Regions from separate parts of the Cupriavidus sp. FW305-46 genome, predicted to be linked through region 2. Evidence: predicted binding sites of a transcription regulator. Region 2 holds the regulator's gene; each other region holds the start of a gene.
What was found. The regulator FNR, encoded in region 2, switches genes on or off when oxygen is low (the NO sensors DNR and NnrR bind a similar motif). The targets are predictions, from matches to a motif close to TTGATNNNNATCAA.
Positions count from the first base shown of each region.

Region 1 (5,211 bases), on a different contig from region 2:
CGCCCGCATGGTGCACGCCGGCGTGCCGGTGGCGATGGTCACCATCGTCGAAGTCAAGGGCTCGGCCCCGCGCGAGGCCGGCATCCGCATGCTGGTCAGCGCCGACGACCTGGTCGGCACCATCGGTGGCGGCCACCTGGAGTGGCGCGGCATGGATATCGCACGCGAGATGCTGGTGCGCGGTGAACAACGCCGGATCGAGCGCATTCCGCTCGGGCCGGCGCTGGGCCAGTGCTGCGGCGGCGTGGTGCAGCTGGCGTTCGAGGTACTGGGCAAAACCGACCTGCACTGGCTTGACGCGGTCGAACGCAATTTCACCGCCGGCAAGGCAGTGCAGCGGCAGGTGCCGGCCAGCGGCGCGATCACCCATGGCGACAGCCATGCCGTGATCCCCGGCGTAACGCTGCACGCCGACGGCAGCTGGACCGATACGCTGGTGCCCGACACCATGCACGTGGTGCTGTTTGGCGCGGGCCATGTCGGCCATGCACTGGTCAAGGTGCTGGCCACGCTGCCGTGCCGCGTGCACTGGGTCGACGAGCGCGACACGCTGTTCCCCGGCGGGCTGCCCGACAATGTCGAGGCCGAGGCCAGCGACACGCCCGAAGCGGTAGTGGCCCAGGCGCCCGCGGGCAGCTACTTCCTGGTCATGACGCACAGCCATGCGCTGGACCAGACCCTGTGCGAGGAAATCCTCAAGCGCACCGATTTCGCCTACTTCGGGCTGATCGGCTCCAAGACCAAGCGCGCGCGCTTTGAACACCGCATGGCCGAGCACGGCATCGACCCGGCCCGGTTTGCGGAAATGACATGCCCCATGGGGGTTCCCGGGATTACCGACAAGGCTCCGGCTATGATTGCGGTAGCCATCGTCGCCCAGCTGCTCCAGGTCCGCGAACAGCGCCTTGCCGCGCTGCGTCTGGGCCGCCCGGAGGCGGTGCATCCCTGAACCCGTGCCGCCGGCCCCGCCGGCAGGCACAGAAATGCCCAGAAACGAGGCCCCCATGACCATCGATGCCGCGCTCGCGGAACAGATCCGCCGCACTCCCAAGGCCGAACTGCATGTGCATATCGAAGGCACGCTTGAGCCGGAACTGATCTTCCGGCTGGCGCAGCGCAACCAGGTGGCGCTGCCCTATCCCAGCGTCGAGGCGCTGCGCGCCGCCTACGCCTTCACCGACCTGCAGTCGTTCCTGGACATCTACTACGCCGGCGCCAGCGTGCTGCTGACCGAGGAAGATTTCTTCGACATGACCATGGACTACGTCAAGCGCGCCGTCGCCGACAACGTCCGCCACGCCGAGATCTTTTTCGATCCGCAGACCCATACCGCGCGCGGCGTGCCGATCGGCGTGGTGATCGACGGCATCGCCGATGCCCTGGCCCAGGCGCGCACCGAATATGACTTCTCCAGCAGCCTGATCCTGTGCTTCCTGCGCCATCTGCCGGAGGAAGACGCCTTCGCCACGCTGGAAGCGGCGCTGCCCTACCGCGACCGCTTTGTCGGCGTGGGCCTGGATTCGTCCGAGCAAGGCAACCCGCCCGAGAAGTTCGCGCGCGTGTTCGCCAGGGCGCGCGAGCTGGGCCTGCACCTGGTGGCCCACGCGGGCGAGGAAGGTCCGGCGCAATACGTCACCGACGCCCTCGACATCCTCAAGGCGCAGCGTATCGACCACGGCGTGCGCGCCATCGACGATCCGGCACTGGTGGAACGCCTGGCGCGCGAGCGCGTGGCGCTGACCGTGTGCCCGCTGTCCAACGTCAAGCTCAAGGTCTACCCGGACCTGCGCGACCACCCGCTCAAGCGCATGCTCGATGCCGGCGTGGTGATCACGCTGCATTCGGACGATCCGGCCTACTTCGGCGGCTATATGAACGCCAACTGGGAAGCCACCTTCGAGGCGCTGCCGCTGGACGCGGCCGATGCCCACAAGCTTGCCCGCAACAGCTTTGAAGCGGCCTTCCTGCCTGCCATGCAGAAGGCCGAATTCCTGGCGGAAGTCGACCACTTCTGGTCGAGCCCGCCCAAGTCCCCGCCCGCAACGGCCCCAGCGGCCTGAGCGCGGCGCATGCCAATAGCCCGGCCCGCTGCTTGAACCATGCCGTTCCGCGCGGGCCGGCCACAAGAGACAAACCATGACGACCAACCCCAAGACTGACTCCCTCACCCGTGCCATTCGCGGCCGCGTGCTGCATTTCCTGCGCGATCCGCAATTCCATGAGGATGCGTATCAGTATTGGGACGACGGGGTGCTGATCGTCACCAACGGGCGCATCGCCGCCGCCGGCGACCATACGCAGCTGGCTGCGCGCATTCCGGCTGATGCCGAGATCGTCGACCACCGCGGCAAGCTGATCGTGCCCGGCTTTATCGACACCCACGTGCACTACCCGCAGACCGACATGATCGCGTCGCCGTCGCCGGGCCTGCTGCACTGGCTCGACACCTACACCTTCCCCGAAGAGCGCCGCTTTGCCGACCCCGACTACGCGCGCGGCGTGGCCGGCTTCTTCACCGAGGAACTGCTGCGCAACGGCACCACCAGCGCGGTGGTCTGGAGCACGGTGCACAAGGCCTCGGCCGAGGCTCTCTTTGCCGAAAGCGAGGCGCGCAACCTGCGCATGGTCACGGGCAAGGTGATGATGGACCGCAACTGCCCGGAATTCCTGCGCGATACGGCCGAGACCGGCGCCCGGGACTCCGCCGACCTGCTCTCGCGCTGGCATAACAAGGGGCGCCTGGCCTACGCCATCACGCCGCGCTTTGCCCCGACCTCGACCGAGGCGCAGCTGGCCGCCTGCGGCGAGCTGGCGCGCGCCTATCCGGACGCCTTTATCCAGACCCACGTGGCCGAGAACCGCGACGAGGTCAAATGGGTGGCCGAGCTGTTCCCGGACGCGCGCAGCTACCTGGACGTGTACGACCGCTACGGCCTGCTGCGCCCGGGCGCGATGTATGGCCACGCCATCTACCTGGACCAGGACGACCGCCGGCGCCTGGCCGACAGCGGCGCCGCGGTGGCGCATTGCCCCACCTCCAACCTGTTCCTGGGCAGCGGCTTCTATGACTTCCACCAGTCCGACGCCAACCGCCTGAACGTGACGCTGGCCACCGACGTCGGCGGCGGCACCTCGTTCTCGATGTTCCGCACCATGAACGCGGCGCACAAGGTGGCGCGCATGGGCGGCTACTACCTGACCGCGCTGCGCATGTTCTACCTGGCCACCCGCGCCGCGGCCGAGGCGCTGGGCTGGACCGACCGCGTCGGCAGCTTCAGCGTTGGCTGCGAGGCCGACTTCATCGTGCTGGACCCCAAGGCCACGCCGCTGATCGCGCGCCGCAGCAACCGCTCGGAAACGCTGGAAGAAGAGCTGTTCGCCTTTGCCATGCTGGGCGACGACCGCGTCATCGACAGCGTCTATGTGATGGGCGAGGCCGCCCACGTGCCAGCCGCCTGATCCGTCACCTGGCCAGCAGCCGCCCGCCCCCATGCGGCGGGCGCGCTTTTACCGCTTCGCCCCCGCCTCCGGCTTGACGACCGTCAAGGCCGCCTTCGACAAAGCCTTCTAACCTTGCGGTTCCGCCGCGGCCGTCTGCGTGCCGTGCGCCCATACCCATCCGACCGCAATCAGAAGGTTCCGCATGACCGCTTCCCAATCCGCCGCTCACGCCCCTGAGCGCGCCAGTGGCCCGCATGGCGTGCCCCATGCCGCGCGCAAGGGCGCGCCCAACCACGCCCCGCTGCCGGAGCCGATCGCGCCGGACGCCCCGCTGCCCTCGCGCAAGATCATCCGCGGCTGGTTGATCCCGCTGGGCCAGCGCAGCACGCCGCGCGCACTGCTGTTGTTCGCCTTCGACTACTTGCTGTTCGGCGCCGTGTTGGCCGGCGTGGTGCTGGCGCAGCACTGGGCCGCCAAGCTGGCGCTGGGCGTGCTGGCCGGGCTGATCATCGCGCGCCTGTTTATCATCGGCCACGATGCCTGCCACCAGAGCCTGACCCCGCGCCGCGGCCTGAACAAGTGGCTGGGACGGCTCACCTTCCTGCCCTCGCTGACGCCGTACAGCCTGTGGGAAGTCGGCCACAACGTGGTGCACCATGGCTATACCAACCTGAAGGGCTTCGACTTCGTCTGGGCGCCCTACTCACTGGAAGAATTCAACGCGCTGCCGCGCTGGCGCCGCGTGATGGAGCGCATCTACCGCACCGGCTTCGGCCCGGGCCTGTATTACCTGGTGGAAATCTGGTGGTGCAAGATGTTCTTCCCCAGCAAGCGCCAGATGGCTACGCGCCGCCCGATCTTCACCGGCGACTGTGTGCTGGTAGCCGCCTTCGGGCTGGCCTGGATCGGCGCGCTGGCGGGCCTGGCGCTGGCCACGGAGCAGTCGGTGTGGTTGCTGATCGGCGCGGGCTTTGTGCTGCCATTCCTGGTCTGGAACGTCACCGTCGGCTTCGTGCTGTATGTGCACCACACCCACACCAGCGTCGCCTGGTATGACACCAAGGCCATGTGGGCCAAGGCACAGCCCTTTGTCTCGACCACCGTGCACCTGCGCTTCCGCCACGGCATCGGCGCGGCGCTGCACCACATCATGGAACACACCGCGCACCACGTCGACATGAGCGTGCCGCTGTACCGCCTCAAGCGCGCCCAGGCACTGCTGGAGCACGCGCTGCCGGGCCGCATCATCATCGAGAACTTCTCCTGGCGCTGGTATTTCGATACCGCGCGCCGCTGCAAGCTCTATGACTTCAAGGCCCTGTGCTGGACCGATTTCCGCGGCCGCCAGACCAGCGACAACGCGCCTGTACCCGTCTGAGGGGTCAGGCCTTGTGGCGGGGGCAGGTGGACGCCGGCCCCCCCCCCCCCCCCCGCCGCTATAATTGCCGCTTCCATTGGGGAGTAGCCGCCCTGCTCTCACCGCGCCGCGCAATGCGGACTCCGGGGGACAGGGGCGTACGTCAACAGACTTGACCGCTTGCGGTTATGGCGTGCGCAGCTCCGGACCCGCCCGGCCGTACTGATACGGACCCGGCAGCGTCCAGCCTGGCGAGACCGATGACCATACCTTTCTGGCCGGGCCGGGAAAGGTGTGCGTCATTGGCATCTCGCGATGCATTGCGGCCCGGTTACCCCACAACACCAATATGGAAGCCTTCCTCGTCTCCACAGGCATCGTCGCCCTCGCTGAAATGGGCGACAAGACGCAAT
Region 1 covers NZ_JBYSZI010000071.1:5,446-10,656, reverse strand. Annotated here, with positions in the region: gene xdhC (xanthine dehydrogenase accessory protein XdhC) at 1-949, shown strand, start outside; gene AC3WON_RS26735 (adenosine deaminase) at 1,005-2,060, shown strand; gene guaD (guanine deaminase) at 2,137-3,459, shown strand; gene AC3WON_RS26725 (fatty acid desaturase) at 3,644-4,819, shown strand; yybP-ykoY riboswitch at 4,886-5,033, shown strand; gene AC3WON_RS26720 (TMEM165/GDT1 family protein) at 5,148-5,211, shown strand, end outside.
Region 1: a site for FNR is predicted at 3,533-3,546, ahead of AC3WON_RS26725 (fatty acid desaturase). Genes of this name have one in related genera too.

Region 2 (5,211 bases):
AGCGCCGGCCTGCCCGGCACGTCGCGGTGTCCGATCACCTCGATCCAGCTGCGGTCCTCAAGCTTCTTGATGACTTCCGTGCTGACCGTCACGCCGCGGATTTCCTCGATATCGCCGCGGGTCACCGGCTGCCGGTAGGCAATGATCGCCAGTGTTTCCATCACCGCGCGCGAATATTTTGGCGGCTTTTCAGGATTCAGCCGATCCAGGTATTCACGCATTTCCGGCCGGCTCTGGAAGCGCCAGCCGCTGGCCAGCGCCACCAGTTCCACGCCGCGCGGCCGCCAGTCCTGGCGCAGTTCATCAAGCAGCACGCGGATGGTGTCTGCGCCGACGTCGTCGTCAAACAGCCGCCGCAGATCATTGACGCGCAGCGGTTCCTGCGCGCAGATCAGCGCCGTCTCGAGGACGATCTTCGCCTCTTGGGTATTCATGTTGATGGTGTGCAGCCTGTCTTTGCACCTGCTCCCGGACGGATCCGGGGCACCGGAGATTTTGGATACAGCGGTGCGAAAGCCACCGCCATCTCATTGCGCAGCTAGCCGGATACCTGCTGCATCCAAGCCGTGCACTTCCCTATCTTTGCATCGAGTTGCCGGGCGTTCCGGCAGGAGATCGTTCGCATGCCGTTATGGGCCAGCCAGCGAACCTCTTGCGTAGCGCGTCCGCACATATCGGACGTCGCTGTCAGCGAACTGAAGGCCTCGGACGCAAGAAAAACGGGTATCGGGAGCAAGGCCGGCATCGCCAACACCGCAGTGCCAGCCGGACTTTTGAACCAGATCTTTTGAACCGGATGGACTTTGGGGACGGGACGGGCATCGAAAACCTTCCGCTTCCCCTGCCCTGAACTCGCCTTCTGGTATGAAGGCCGCCTGGCGCTGCTCGCCCGCTGCTTACCGCGGCTCACAAGACGCCGCGCGATACCGCAATGTTGGCGATTGTATGGCATTCCCGCCCCCGCCTGCAACCATCATCCGTTGCCCGCGCGGCGCCGGCGCCTCAGAACACCAGGCAGAATCCATGCTCGGCCAGCGAATGTGGCAACAGCACCGCTCGCGCAATGCCAAGGCCGCCGAACGCCATCACCGCCAGGCCGGCACCCAGGCGCACGCCGGGACGTCGCGACAGCGTACGCAAATAGCCCGACAGGCCGGAGAGCACCAGCAGGTTAGGCAGTGTGCCGAGCCCGAACACGCCCATCACGAGTGCGCCGGACGCCGCATTTCCCGCCAGCAGCGCCAGCGTGAGCGCCCCATAGACCATGCCGCACGGCACCAGTCCCCACGCCAGGCCCACGCCATATCGCCGCGCCAGGCCGCCGCGTGCGCGCACAAACGACGGCATGCCGCGTGCCACGCCAGCCAGCCGGCGCGCCACCGTTGCGCCGGCACGCGCCGCCAGCCGCTCCAGCCAGTCGACGGTAAAAGTGTTGCCGCGCAGCAACCGCCAGCCCGACCATAGCAGCATGACGCTGCCTGCGCCGAACAGCCAGCGCTGCACCGGCAGATAGTCCTGCTTCCACGCCGAAGCACCGACCGCGCCCAGCGCGGCCCCAAGCAGCATATAGGTCGAGATCCGGCCCAGGTGCATTATCAGCAACTCGCCCAGCCAGGCGGCACGGCTGGGCACAAGACTGATCGTGGCCGCCGCCCCGCGGCGTTGCTCCACGGCCAGCGCCACGCCGCCGCACATGGCAGCGCAGTGGACCCCGCCCAGCAAAGCCAGCAGAAAAACGCTGATCAGTACGCCAAATGTCAATTCTCACTCCCTACCACATCACATCGCACGGTAAAATGTCCTTATCGCGCCCTCGCTGCCATTTCTAGCAGGTTCCAATTGCTCACCTCCATTCCCATTACCGAGATGTCACCCCGCTGCTCCACCTGTGCGATGGGGCAGCTGTGCCTTCCGGTCGGCATGTCGCAGCAAGACCTTGCCAAGATGGACACGCTGGTTCAGGAACGCATCCGTGTGCACAAGGGTGAAACCCTGTATCGCATGGGCGATCCGCTCACCGCGGTCTATGCCGTGCGCTTTGGCACGCTCAAGACCCACGTCACCACTGAAGACGGCCGCTCGCAGATTACCGGCTTCCACCTGCCCGGCGAAATTGTCGGTCTCGACGGGCTGGGCGAGATGCAGCATGCCTCCGATGCCGCCGCGCTGGAGGACACCGAAGTCTGCGTGGTCCGCATGAGCGAGTTGCAATCGCTGTCGGCAGACCTGCCGTCGCTGCAGCAGCAGTTCCTGCGCCTGATGGGCAAGGAAATCACGCATGACCAACTGATGCTGGTCACGCTGGGCTCGATGCGCGCCGAGGAACGCCTTGCCGCCTTCCTGATCAACCTCTCTGAGCGCCTGTCGGCGCGCGGCTATTCGGCGTCCGAGTTCGTGATGCGCATGAGCCGCGAAGAGATCGGCAGCTACCTGGGCCTGAAGCTCGAAACCGTCAGCCGCCTGTTCTCTCGCTTTGCCGAAGCCGGCCTGATCCAGATTCGCCAGCGCCACGTCAAGCTCGTGGACATCGACGGCATCAAGCAACTCTACAGCCGCTCCTGCTAAGCGGCCAAGGCGCTGTCATGGCCGCATCCGGCCATGACAGCGCAGGCCTCACGGCAGCCCGCTTACTCCAGTTCGTCGGTATCGCTGAGCCGCGTCGGCATGGTGTAGAGCGTCAGTCCGCTGGACAACGCGCAGAACACCCAGGCCATCAGGAAGCCGATGGTGTAGACCGATTCGCGGGACGCTTCGATCGGCTGGCCGAAGAAGTTCAGGTCACCGGGATCCACCACCGAAAACACCGTCGCGGTCGCAAACCCAGCCATCAGGAACGCCGGCCAGAGTACCCACATCAGCCAGCGCAACCTCATGGCTGCCTCACAGCGGCAGCCTTGGGCGGCGCGGCGTCGACCTTCTCGACCACCAGGCCATGGCGCGTTGCACCCTGCACCGGCATGTCCGGATGCGTGGATGCCAGCCAGATTGTCACGCCGCACGCCACCATCGCCACCAGCGGGCCGCTCATCAACAGCCACGGCCACGGCTCCTTCCACCACGGATTGCCTTGCTGACTCATCTTGCCCCCTTCATCTTGACGACTAGCTTCACAAATCGCGCGGCACGATGAAACTGGTGGATTGCCGGATTTCGGCATGCCCCCGCTCCGTGCCTTCGCTCGTCACTGTCACGTTGATCTTGTGCGTGCCCTGCGCCGCGGCCTCGATCGGCACGCGGATCCGGATCGGCAGCAACCGGTTGGACGTCGGCGCCAGCGATTCGGCCTGCTTGTCGTATTCCACCGTCAGGTTCTTCAATTCGTCGCTGTCGGCGCGCACGCTGATCTGCATCGGCGCTTCGGTGGTGTTGATCAGCTGCAGGCGATAGACATTCTCGATCCAGCGGCCTTCCACTTCACGGCCGAGCGCACCACGGTCGCGGATGATGTCGACCTTCAGCGGCGTGCGCAGCGCGATCGAAGCCATGAACCCGGCCAGCAGTGCCACCCAGATCACGGAATAGATAACGACGCGCGGGCGCAGCAGGCGCTTGCGCGATGCCGCCGCGGACAAGCCCTTGCGCATCGCGTTTTCCGAGGTGTACCGGATCAGGCCGCGCGGATATGCCATCTTGTCCATGACCTGGTCGCAGGCGTCGATGCAGGCGCCGCAGCCGATGCACTCGTACTGCAGGCCGTCGCGGATATCGATGCCCGTCGGGCACACCTGCACGCAGATGCTGCAGTTGACGCAGTCGCCAAGCCCCGCCTTGTGGTGGTCGGTCTTGCGCGACCGGCTGCCGCGCGGCTCGCCGCGGCCGACGTCGTAGGTCACGACATAGGTATCGCGATCCACCATCACGCTCTGGAAGCGCGCATACGGGCACATGTACTTGCACACCTGCTCGCGCATGAAGCCCGCATTGCCCCAGGTGGCGAACGCGTAGAACAGCATCCAGAACGACTGCCACGGCCCCAGCGACAGGCTGAGCACCTCGCCGCCCAGTTCGCGGATCGGTGCGAAATAGCCGATGAAGGTAAAGCCGGTCCAGAGCGCAATCAGCACCCACAGGAAGTGCTTGGTCGCCTTGAGACGGAACTTGCGCAGGCTCCACGGATCGCCGTCGAGCCGGATGCGGGCGATGCGGTCGCCTTCGACCCGCCGCTCGATCCACATGAAGATCTCGGTGTAGACCGTCTGCGGACAGGCATAGCCGCAGAACAGCCGCCCCGCGATCGCCGTGAACAGGAACAGCGCCAGCGCCGAGATGACCAGCAGCACCGCCAGGTAGATGACGTCCTGCGGCCACAGCACCAGCCCGAAGATGTAGAACTTGCGCTCGCCAAGGTCAAACAGCACGGCCTGGCGGTCATTCCATTGGAGCCAGGGCGTGCCGTAGTAGATCAGCTGGGTCAGGATCACCAGCCAGACCCGCCAGCTGGAGAAGGCGCCCGTCACCGAGCGCGGGTAGATCTTGCGGCGGACCTCGTAGAGCGTTTCGTCAGAGGTCTCGCCCGGCGCAGCGGCCGACCGTTGCAGGTCGGCCGCCCGGGCCATTTCTTCGGTCCCGGGTGCGTTCATGGGCATGCTCTCCCGCGAGCTGCCAGCGCCCGCTCACATGAGTCGTCGGTCATTGCCCGGCTCCGCCCCCAGTGTTGGACAAACCCCAGACATAGGCCGTCAGCATCCGGATGCGTTCAGGCGTCAGGATCTCCTCATGCGCGGGCATGTGGTTGTTGTGGCCCTTCAGGATGGCGTCGACGATGCTGCCTTCCGAGCTGCCATACAGCCAGACGTTGTCCGCCAGGTTGGGCGCGCCGAGCGCCTGGTTGCCCTTGCCGCCGGCGCCGTGGCATGCCACGCAGGTCGTCTTGAAGGCGCCCTCGCCACGCGACGCACGGATCGGGTCCGACGACAGGCCCGACAGCGAGCGCACGTATTGCGCCACGTCGCCCGCCTGCTTGGCGTCGATGGCCGCGGCAAACGGCGGCATCACGCCATTGCGGCCCTTGGTGATGGTCTGCTGGATGATGTCGGGTTCGCCACCATAGAGCCAGTCGCTGTCCGTCAGGTTCGGGAAGCCGCGGCTGCCGCGCGCGTCCGAGCCGTGGCATTGTGCGCAGTAGTTCAGGAACAGGCGCTGGCCGATCTCGCGCGCCTGCGGATCCGCCGCTACCTGCTTGACGTCCATCTTCAGGTACTTGGCGTAGAT
Region 2 covers NZ_JBYSZI010000031.1:33,988-39,198, reverse strand. Annotated here, with positions in the region: gene scpB (SMC-Scp complex subunit ScpB) at 1-434, opposite strand, end outside; gene AC3WON_RS16560 (sulfite exporter TauE/SafE family protein) at 1,003-1,761, opposite strand; gene fnr (fumarate/nitrate reduction transcriptional regulator Fnr) at 1,840-2,565, shown strand; gene AC3WON_RS16550 (hypothetical protein) at 2,628-2,873, opposite strand; gene AC3WON_RS16545 (hypothetical protein) at 2,870-3,079, opposite strand; gene ccoG (cytochrome c oxidase accessory protein CcoG) at 3,108-4,580, opposite strand; gene ccoP (cytochrome-c oxidase, cbb3-type subunit III) at 4,630-5,211, opposite strand, start outside.

Region 3 (5,211 bases), on a different contig from region 2:
CGAACGGTTCCTTGCAGTCGCCGCAGCGGTACAGGGCCTTGCAGGCGGTCGAGCCGAACTGGCTCACCAGCCGCGTGTGCCGCGAGCCGCAGTGCGGGCACGCCACCACCAGCGCCGGCGCCGCCCTGCGGCTGATGCCGCTGATGTCGATCACCTGCTGGGCCGGCGGCGCAATGCCGTAGCCGCCCAGGCTGGCCTTGCCGCGCGGCGTCATCCAGTCGGTGGTCCAGGCCGGCGCCAGTTGCGTGCGCACGCGCACGCTGGCGATGCCCTGCGCGGCCAGCGTGCGCTCGATCTCCTCCCGGATCACCGTCATGGCCGGGCAGCCGGAGTACGTCGGGGTGATGGTGACGACGCAGGCGTCGTCCTCCCATGCCACGCCGCGCACGATGCCGAGGTCCACCACGGAGATCACCGGGATCTCGGGATCGGGCACGGTATCGAGCCAGGTCCAGACCTGCCCGATGGCCGGGCGTGCGATCGCTTGCGCAGTCATGGCGTTCACCAGCTGGCGCCCGGATAGGCGCGCTGCAGGAACTGCATTTCGGCCAGCAGGTAGCCGAGGTGTTCGGTATGGCGGCCGTGGCGGCCGCCGCTCTGCGACCACGTGCCGGCAGGCAGCTGCAGCGTGGCCTCTTCCAGCACCGCGGCCACGTGGCGCTGCCACGGTTCGGCCAGTGAGGCGGGGTCGGGCACCACGCCGGCCTGCACCAGCGCGGCGTCGCCCGCGTCGGACTCGAACAGCTCACCGCTGAACATCCACAGGTCGTCGAACGCACCCTGCATGCGGCGGTGGCTCTCTTCGCTGCCGTCGCCCAGGCGCACCACCAGGTCGGCACTGCGGCGCACGTGGTAGGTCACTTCCTTGAGCGACTTGGCGGCGATCTCGGCGATGCGGGCATCGGTCGAGCGCTGCAGCCCGTCGAGCAGGAAGTAGTGCCAGGTGTCGAACAGGAACTGCCGTGCCAGCGTATCGGCATAGCTGCCGTTGGGCTGCTCCACCAGCAGCGGGTTGCGGAACTGGTGCGCGTCGCGCAGGTAGGCCAGCTGGTCGGCGCTGCGGCCGGCGCCCTCCACTTCCGCGGCGTAGCCCAGCCACAGCCGGGTCTGGCCGATCAGGTCGAGCGCGACATTGGTCAGCGCGATGTCCTCTTCCAGCGCGGGGCCGCGGCCGCACCATTCCGACAGGCGCTGGCCGAGGACCAGCGTGGAGTCGCCGAGGCGCAGCAGGTATTCGAGCTTGTGGTTGTCCATCATGCGGGCCGTATCAGATGTGCTTGACGGCTTCCGGCATCGGGAAGAACGTCGGGTGGCGGTAGACCTTGCTGTTGGCCGGCTCGAACAGCGGGCCCTTGTCGCCGGGGCTGCTGGCGACCACATCGCCGGCCTTCACCACCCAGACGCTGACGCCCTCGTTGCGGCGCGTATAGACGTCACGCGCGTTGTTGATCGCCATTTCGCCGTCCGGCGCGTGCAGGCTGCCCACGTGCTTGTGGGCCAGGCCGTGCTGGCTGCGGATAAAGATCTCCCAAAGCGGCCACTCTTTCATGGCAACCTCCTGTGTCATTGCGTTGGATGGATGGCGGCGCCGCGCGCCGCGGTGTCAGGCGGCGGCGCGCTGCGCCTGCTTGTCGGCGTGGGTCACCAGGGCATCGCGGAACCACGCGCCCTCTTCCCAGGCCTTGACGCGGGTGCGCAGGCGGTCGCGGTTGCAGGGGCCGTTGCCCTGGATGACGTTGTAGAACTCGGACCAGTCGATCTCGCCGAAGTCATAGTGGCCGCGCTCCTCGTTCCACTTCAGCTCGGGATCCGGAATGGCCAGGCCCAGGTACTCGGCCTGCGGCACGGTCTGGTCGACCATCTTCTGGCGCAGCTCGTCATTGGAGAACAGCTTGATGCGCCATTGCATGGATTGCGCGCTGTTGGGCGAATCGCCGTCGGACGGGCCGAACATCATCAGCGCCGGCCACCACCAGCGGTTGAGCGCGTCCTGCGCCATCTGCTTCTGCTCGGGGGTGCCGTTGCACAGCGACAGCAGGATGTCGTAGCCCTGGCGCTGGTGGAACGACTCTTCCTTGCACACGCGCACCATGGCGCGCGCATAGGGCCCGAACGAGCAGCGGCACAGCGGCACCTGGTTGATGATGGCCGAGCCGTCGACCAGCCAGCCAATCATGCCGATATCGGCCCAGCTCAGCGTCGGGTAGTTGAAGATGCTGGAATACTTGGCCTTGCCGGTGTGCAGGTCGCCCAGCATCTGGTCGCGCGACACGCCCAGGGTTTCGGCCGCGCTGTAGAGATACAGGCCATGGCCGGCCTCATCCTGGATCTTGGCCAGCAAGACTGCCTTGCGCTCCAGCGTCGGCGCGCGGGTGACCCAGTTGCCTTCCGGCAGCTGGCCCACGATTTCCGAATGCGCATGCTGCGAGATCTGGCGGACCAGGGTCTTGCGATAGGCCTCGGGCATCCAGTCCTTGGCCTCGATCTTGATCCCGGCATCCACGCGCGCCTGGAACTCGCGCTCCTGCGGCTCCATTTCTTCCATGGCGCGAAGCCTCGTCGCTCCTGTCTCCACCAGCTGTGCGTACATCCCTTGCTCCGCTCTTGATTGCTCTGAATCGTGGTCTTGATTTGCATCAACATCGTCAGTTGCAATGGATGGTAGTGATACAATTTGATTCAATCAATCGACGTTTGTGTATCACTTTAAGGGGGCAGGCCGATGGCGACGCCAGGCACCGATCCGGTTTCTCCCCGCGTGGCGCGGCTGGCACGCGGGCTGAAGCTGGGCGCCAATTCCATGCTGGTGACCTTGTTCGGCGATGTGGTGGCGCCGCGGCCCCAGGCAATCTGGCTGGGCAGCCTGATCCGGCTGGCGGCGCCGTTCGGCATCAATGACCGGCTGGTGCGCACCGCCACCTTCCGCCTGACCGCCGACGACTGGCTGGCCGCGACCAGGATCGGGCGGCGCAGCTACTACGGGCTGTCAGAAGCCGGTTTGCAGCGTGTACTGCACGCCGGCAAGCGCATCTACGCGGGTGAGGCATCCGAATGGGACGGCCGCTGGACCTTGGTGATGGTGCGCGGTGACGTACGCGCCACGGTCCGGCAGAAGCTGAAGCGGGAATTGCTGTGGGAGGGCTTCGGCGCCATCGCGCCAGGGGTGATGGCCCACCCCAATGCGGACCTCGCCTCGCTGCGCGAAATCGTCCAGGCCGCACGCGCGCAGGACGATGTGGCGGTGATGGAGGCAAGCAGCCTTGACGCGTTTTCCATCCGGCCGCTGCAGGCGCTGATGCACCAGACCTTCAAGCTCGGCGACGTGGCCGCTGCCTGGCAGGCGCTGCTGCGCCGCTTTACGCCGCTGGCCGGAGAGGCCGCCGGGCTTGCTCCGGCCGATGCCTTCTTCGTGCGGACGCTGCTGGTGCACGAATACCGGCGCGTGCTGCTGCGCGATCCCAACCTGCCCGAGGCGATGCTGCCGCAAGACTGGCCCGGCCGCACCGCGCGCGGCTTGTGCCACACCCTGTATGGGGCGCTGCTCGACGCCAGCGAAGACTACCTGCACCGCGTGGTGGAAGTAGCGGACGGTTCGCTGCAGGATGCCAACCGGAGCCTGCGCCTGCGCTTTGGGGCCGGCGCGCAGGCGGCCAACGGCAATTAACCGGGCAACCGGGTAATCCCGGCTGCGCAACTGCGCAAATGGCTTGCGCCGGGTTTCGCGCAGAATGAACTCGCCAGCTTCAGGAAGTTGCGTGGACAGCTGGTCATGATCCTCACGAGTGGCTTCCGTGTGCGTCCGCCCAGGCCCGATTTCGCGTTCTTTGCAGAATCCGGATAACGGCAAGGATGCTCCCGCACCGATACTCACTCCAACGTTCATGACTCAGCCCGCAGCCTTCCGATGCCAGCCATTTTCCGCCCTCTTTCCTTCCGTCCGCCGAAATCCCGCGCCATCGGTCTTGCCCTGGTACTGGGCCGCACGGTTGTCAGGGTCGCGCCCTGTTCGAGGGAGTGCCACTGACGGCGTGACGCCTTGAAGTTCTTGGCCGATCCATTGGTGGCCACGCCGAAAAATGCAAATCTTTGTCAAGAATCATCGAATTTAGGAATCGTCCCATAGTATTTGCGCTTTTGTCGGGGTAGCGTCTTCGGCTACCCCGCGCCTTGTCGTTGGCTGAAGCGTCGCTGTGCGCGGACCTGGTGACTTTCACTGGAGCATCGCCCATGCACACTTTTCCACCGACTATTTCCTTTAAGACACGACGATATGGCATCGTGGCCGCCTTGCTGGCCGGCTTCGCGCTGGCGCTCGCCGGCTGCGCCAGCTACGGCGACTGGCTCGAAGATGCCAAGCCGAAATCAAAATTGATCGCGGGTGACGCCCAATCCCTGAACTACACCCCGTACTACATTCACTCCTTCAACGTGACGGGGCCAAATGGTGTTGGCGGCGGTGGCTCCAATATCCTCCCCGCTTACCCGGACGGTCGTCCGTCCTCGGGTGGTGTGCGCTGCTGCATTAGTTTCCCACGCCAATGGCAGCCAGAGCTACGCGTCACCGTGCGCTGGCTGATGGATAAAGTCCAGGACGGCAAGACCCCGGGCTACTGGTACAAGGCCGAGAACGTGCGCATCGCGCAATACGATGGCTCCCAGACCGGCGGAGCTTACGCGATATTCCTGCCAAGTGACCGCGTCCGGCTCTTGATCATCGATGGGACGACCAGCCCACGTGAAAAATTACCTGACGACAGCCCCTTCATTGCTCAAGGCGTGCGCGACGACGAGTGGAATCTCAAGTACCGCCGTGGAGGTCTGCAATGAGCGTGGTGCAATGGCCTGAACACATGCCGGAAGGCGGGCGACTGGCGCAGGGCAAGGACGCCTGGACCTGGGGCCGGGGCAATGTATGCGATCCGCTTGCCGGGTGTACCCAGACCCTGCACATCAGCCTGTTCTTCGACGGCACCAACAACAACGACGACGAAGACAACACAAAATGGCGGGATTCGCTCTCCAAGACCCACACTAATGTGGCACGTTTGTTCAGCGTGTCAAAGCACCTGCCTGATGACGGGTTGTTTTCCTACTACGTAGCGGGTGTCGGTACGCCCTTTCCAAAGCTCGGCGAGTTGGACTACTCCCAGGACGGCAAGGCCACCGCTGCGGGCTTCGACCAGCGCTGCGTCTGGGGCATGATTCGCGTGC
Region 3 covers NZ_JBYSZI010000007.1:126,908-132,118, reverse strand. Annotated here, with positions in the region: gene paaD (1,2-phenylacetyl-CoA epoxidase subunit PaaD) at 1-496, opposite strand, end outside; gene paaC (1,2-phenylacetyl-CoA epoxidase subunit PaaC) at 502-1,257, opposite strand; gene paaB (1,2-phenylacetyl-CoA epoxidase subunit PaaB) at 1,268-1,549, opposite strand; gene paaA (1,2-phenylacetyl-CoA epoxidase subunit PaaA) at 1,604-2,590, opposite strand; gene paaX (phenylacetic acid degradation operon negative regulatory protein PaaX) at 2,723-3,664, shown strand; gene AC3WON_RS05515 (DUF3304 domain-containing protein) at 4,228-4,827, shown strand; gene AC3WON_RS05510 (T6SS phospholipase effector Tle1-like catalytic domain-containing protein) at 4,824-5,211, shown strand, end outside.
Region 3: a site for FNR is predicted at 2,627-2,640, ahead of paaA (1,2-phenylacetyl-CoA epoxidase subunit PaaA). Genes of this name have one in related genera too.

Region 4 (4,065 bases), on a different contig from region 2:
CCCCCCCCCCCCCCCCCCACGCCGGTGCAGCCGGTGGTCACCATCAGCGTGGGCGCGGTCTGGACCGTGCCGGAAGCGCCGCGGCTGGAGCCGCTGCTGCACCGCGCCGACAGCGCGATGTACCGGGCCAAGCGCGCGGGACGCAACCGCTTCATGCTGGACGGCGACGCCTGAGCGGTACGGCTACGACGCCGCACCTGCCCGCCCCACGGTGGCGCCGTGCAAGGCCACCAGCCGCGCCGCCGCCTGGCTGACCCATGCGGGCCGCGGCGCGGCGTCGAGCCAGTACTTGACCTCCAGGCCCAGCGCGGTATCGCCGCTGATCACCAGCCGGCGCTGGAAGAACAGCGTGTCGGTATCGGCCTCGCCGCCCAGCAGGCGCAGGTAGTCGACCGCGCAGGCGCGCAGCGTCAGCTCAGGCTCGGCGTCCGCTGCCGCGGCACGAAAGCGCCCGCCTTCGCAGCGGAACGGCACGGCCAGCCCAAGGTCCTGCACCGTCAGCAGGAAGGCGTGTCCGTCCAGTGCGGCCGGTGGCTCCAGCCATCCCGCCCGGCGCGCCAGCTCCAGCGCCGCCACCAGCGGCAGCGCCCTGGCACGGGCGGGCATGCGCCGGTGCACGCCCGCGATCAGCTTGTGCAGCGCGCTCATGCCCGGGCCTCCCAGGCGATGCCCGCGCTGCCGTGCCAGTAGCCGTTGCAGGGCTGGGCGCCGGCCGGGGTGATGCCGCTGCCAGCGGGTGCCTGTTCACCAGCACGAATCGCCGCGAGCTGTTGCACCACCTGCAGCGTGCCGGATGAGTGCGGACTCACACGCAGCATCCCCACGCCCATGCGCGCCATCGCCAACGCCTCTGCGCACAGGTCCAGGCAGGTGGCGCTCTGCGTCTGCACGCCGTTGAGCGTGAAGAACGCCTGCCCCTCGCCGGTGGCGGCCACCAGGCCGTCGGGATAATCCATGCAGCGGAACTCGCAACTGTCCTTGCGCAGGCGATGGTGGCGCGCCGTAAAGCAGCGCGCCGAGAACGCCAGCGGCAGCCGGCCCCAGACAAAGGCTTCCAGGCGCATGCCGGTGGGGCGCGCCGCTGCCAGCGCGGCCAGCGTTCCGCCATCCATCTCCACCGGCGCGACGCAGCCGGCCGCGCCCAGCCCGGCCAGCCACGCCAGCGTATCGGCGTGGTAGACATTGAGGTGGGGGCCGCCGACAAAGGGCCGCCCTGCCATGCAGCGCACCGCGCCCAGATCGTTGGCCTCGACCAGGTAGTCGTCCTGCGCGCAGGCGCGCCGCATCCAGGCGATATCGGTGTCGGACTCCACCAGCACCGGCGTCGACAGCACCACCTCCTTGCCGGCATCGCGCAGCATCTGCGCAATCTCCAGCCATTGCGCATGGCGGACTTCATGGCGGCGCGTACAGACGGTCTCGCCGAGATAGACGCGGTCGACCGGCGCATCGGCGACCGACGCATAGAACTGCATCACGGCCTCGCGCCGCCAGTAGTACAGCAGTGGGCCCAGGGCGATGCCGAAGTCGGGCATCGCTATGGTTTGCGGCATCGCGGCCGCGGCAATCTCTGGCATGGGAAGCTCCGTCATGGCCGGTTCAAGGCAGATCGATGTCATGGGTGTCACCGCCACGGCCGGTCGTAGGCGCCTTGCGTGACCTGGTCGCCTTCGGCATGGCGCCCCAGCGTGCTCTGCCACTCTTGCCGCGGCACGAAGCGCGCCGGATCGGCGCAGGCCGCGTCGATGGCCGCGCGCAGCACGCCGACCACATCGCCCACATAGCGCGGGCTGCGCTGCCGGCCTTCGATCTTGATGGCAGCGATGCCCATGTCGATCAGCGCCGGCAGCAGCGACAGCGCATTGAGGCTGGTGGGCTCTTCCAGCACGTAGCCGCGCTCGCCCTCCACCTCGAAGCGGCCCTTGCACAGCGTGGGATAGCCGGCCGGCTCGCCCGGCGCATAGCTGTCGATCAGGATGCCCGACAGCCGCGCCTGCATGGTCCCGTCCTGCTCGGTCCAGCGCACCGCGTGCGCGGGCGAGCAGACGCCCTTGTTGTTGGGCGAGTCGCCGGTGGCGTAGGAGGACAGCAGGCAGCGCCCCTCGGCCATCACGCACAGGCTGCCGAAGCCGAACACCTCCAGCTCCACGCTGGTCTGGCGCGCCAGCTTGCCGATCTGCGCCAGCGACAGCACGCGCGGCAGCACCACGCGGCGGATATGGAAGCGCTCGCGCATCAGCTCGATGGCGTCGGCATGCGTGGCCGAACCCTGCACCGACAGGTGCAGCCGCAACCCCGGATGGCGCTCGCAGGCATAGCCCATCAGGCCGGCGTCGGCCATGATGACCGCGTCGGCGCCAAGGTCCGCCGCCGCATCGACCGCGCGCTGCCATTGGGCCACTGCGCCCATCTGGGCAAAGGTGTTGATGGCGAACAGCACCTCGGCGCCGCGCGCGTGGGCTTCGGCCACGCCGGTGCGGATGTCGGCCTCGGTAAAGTTCAGGCCGCCGAAGTTGCGCGCGTTGGTGGCATCGCGCAGGCCCAGGTAGACCGCGTCGGCGCCGTGCTGCAGCGCCATGCGCAGGGCCGCCAGCGAACCGGCGGGCGCAACGAGCTGGGGCCGGCGCGGCACGTTCGCCGCGGTGGATGGGGCTGGGGAGACAGGGGTCATCGGTGATGGCGCCGGCGGCGGCGCGAAGATGAAGACAGCGGCCGATGCTAGCCAAGCGCTTGCAGCAGGGGCTTGACCGCGCGCAAACCCACGCCAACGGCACCCCGCCCGCGTTGGCCTATGCCGGTTGGCGTAGGCCGATGGCAGGCCACCACCGCGCGCTTGACCTGCGGCAAACGCCGGCCCGTGCCGCTGTGCCACGCTTGCCCGGTCATCCACGCGGCTGGCCGCATGCCGGCCCCGCGCCCACCCTCTTCCGGAGATTTTATGAATCAACCCTGGCTCAAGCTGGCCGGCCGCCGCCTGCTGCCCATCGTGCAGGGCGGCATGGGCATCGGCATCTCGGCCCACCGGCTGGCCGGCGCCGTCGCGCGCGAGAACGGCGTCGGCACCATCGCCAGCATCGACCTGCGCCACCACCACCCCGACCTGATGGAACGCACCCGCGGCAGCCGTGACAAGCCCGCCATCGAAGCCGCCAACCTCGAAGCGCTGGATCGTGAGATCCGTGCCGCGCGCACGGCGTCCGAGGGCCGCGGGCTGATCGCCGTCAACGTGATGAAGGCGGTGGGCTCGCACGCCGCGCTGGTGCGGCAATCCTGCGAAAGCGGCGCCGATGCCATCGTCATGGGCGCCGGCCTGCCGCTGGACCTGCCCGAGCTGACCGCCAGCCACCCCAGGGTGGCGCTGATCCCGATCCTGTCCGAGGCGCGCGGCATCGGCCTGGTGCTGCGCCGCTGGATGAAGAAGGGCCGCCTGCCCGATGCCATCGTGGTCGAGCATCCGGCGCATGCCGGCGGCCACCTGGGCGCGGCCACCATCCAGGACCTGTCAGAGCCGCGCTTCTCGTTTTCGCGCGTGCTGGCCGAATGCCGCGAGCTGTTTGCGCAGCTCGGGCTGGCCTGGGACAGCATTCCGCTGATCCTGGCCGGCGGCATCGACAGCCATGCCAAGGTGCGCCACTGGCTGGGCGAGGGCGCCGCCGCGGTGCAGCTGGGCACGGCCTTCGCCGTGACCGAGGAATGCGATGCCCACCCGGCCTTCAAGCAGGTGCTGGCCACGGCGCGGCCCGAGACCCTGCGCGAGTTCACCAGCGTGGCCGGGCTGCCCGCGCGCGCGGTGCTGACGCCGTGGCTGTCGCGCTACCTGTCGAGCGAGTCGCGGTTGCAGCGCCGCGCCAAGCCGCGTGAATGCCTGGAGGGCTTCGACTGCCTGCAGGCGTGCGGGCTGCGCGACGGCATTGCCCGCATCGGCCAGTTCTGCATCGACCTGAAGCTGGCGCAGGCCGTGCGCGGCGACGTGGAGCGCGGCCTGTTCTTCCGCGGCCGGGGTGCGCTGCCCTTCGGCGAGGCGATCCGGCCGGTGGCGGAGCTGATGCATTACCTGTTGACGGG
Region 4 covers NZ_JBYSZI010000073.1:19,213-23,277, forward strand. Annotated here, with positions in the region: partial or broken gene AC3WON_RS27075 (histidine kinase N-terminal 7TM domain-containing protein) at 1-174, shown strand, start outside; gene ubiT (ubiquinone anaerobic biosynthesis accessory factor UbiT) at 184-648, opposite strand; gene AC3WON_RS27085 (U32 family peptidase) at 645-1,577, opposite strand; gene ubiU (ubiquinone anaerobic biosynthesis protein UbiU) at 1,625-2,671, opposite strand; gene AC3WON_RS27095 (NAD(P)H-dependent flavin oxidoreductase) at 2,939-4,065, shown strand, end outside.
Region 4: a site for FNR is predicted at 2,834-2,847, ahead of ubiU (ubiquinone anaerobic biosynthesis protein UbiU). Genes of this name have one in related genera too.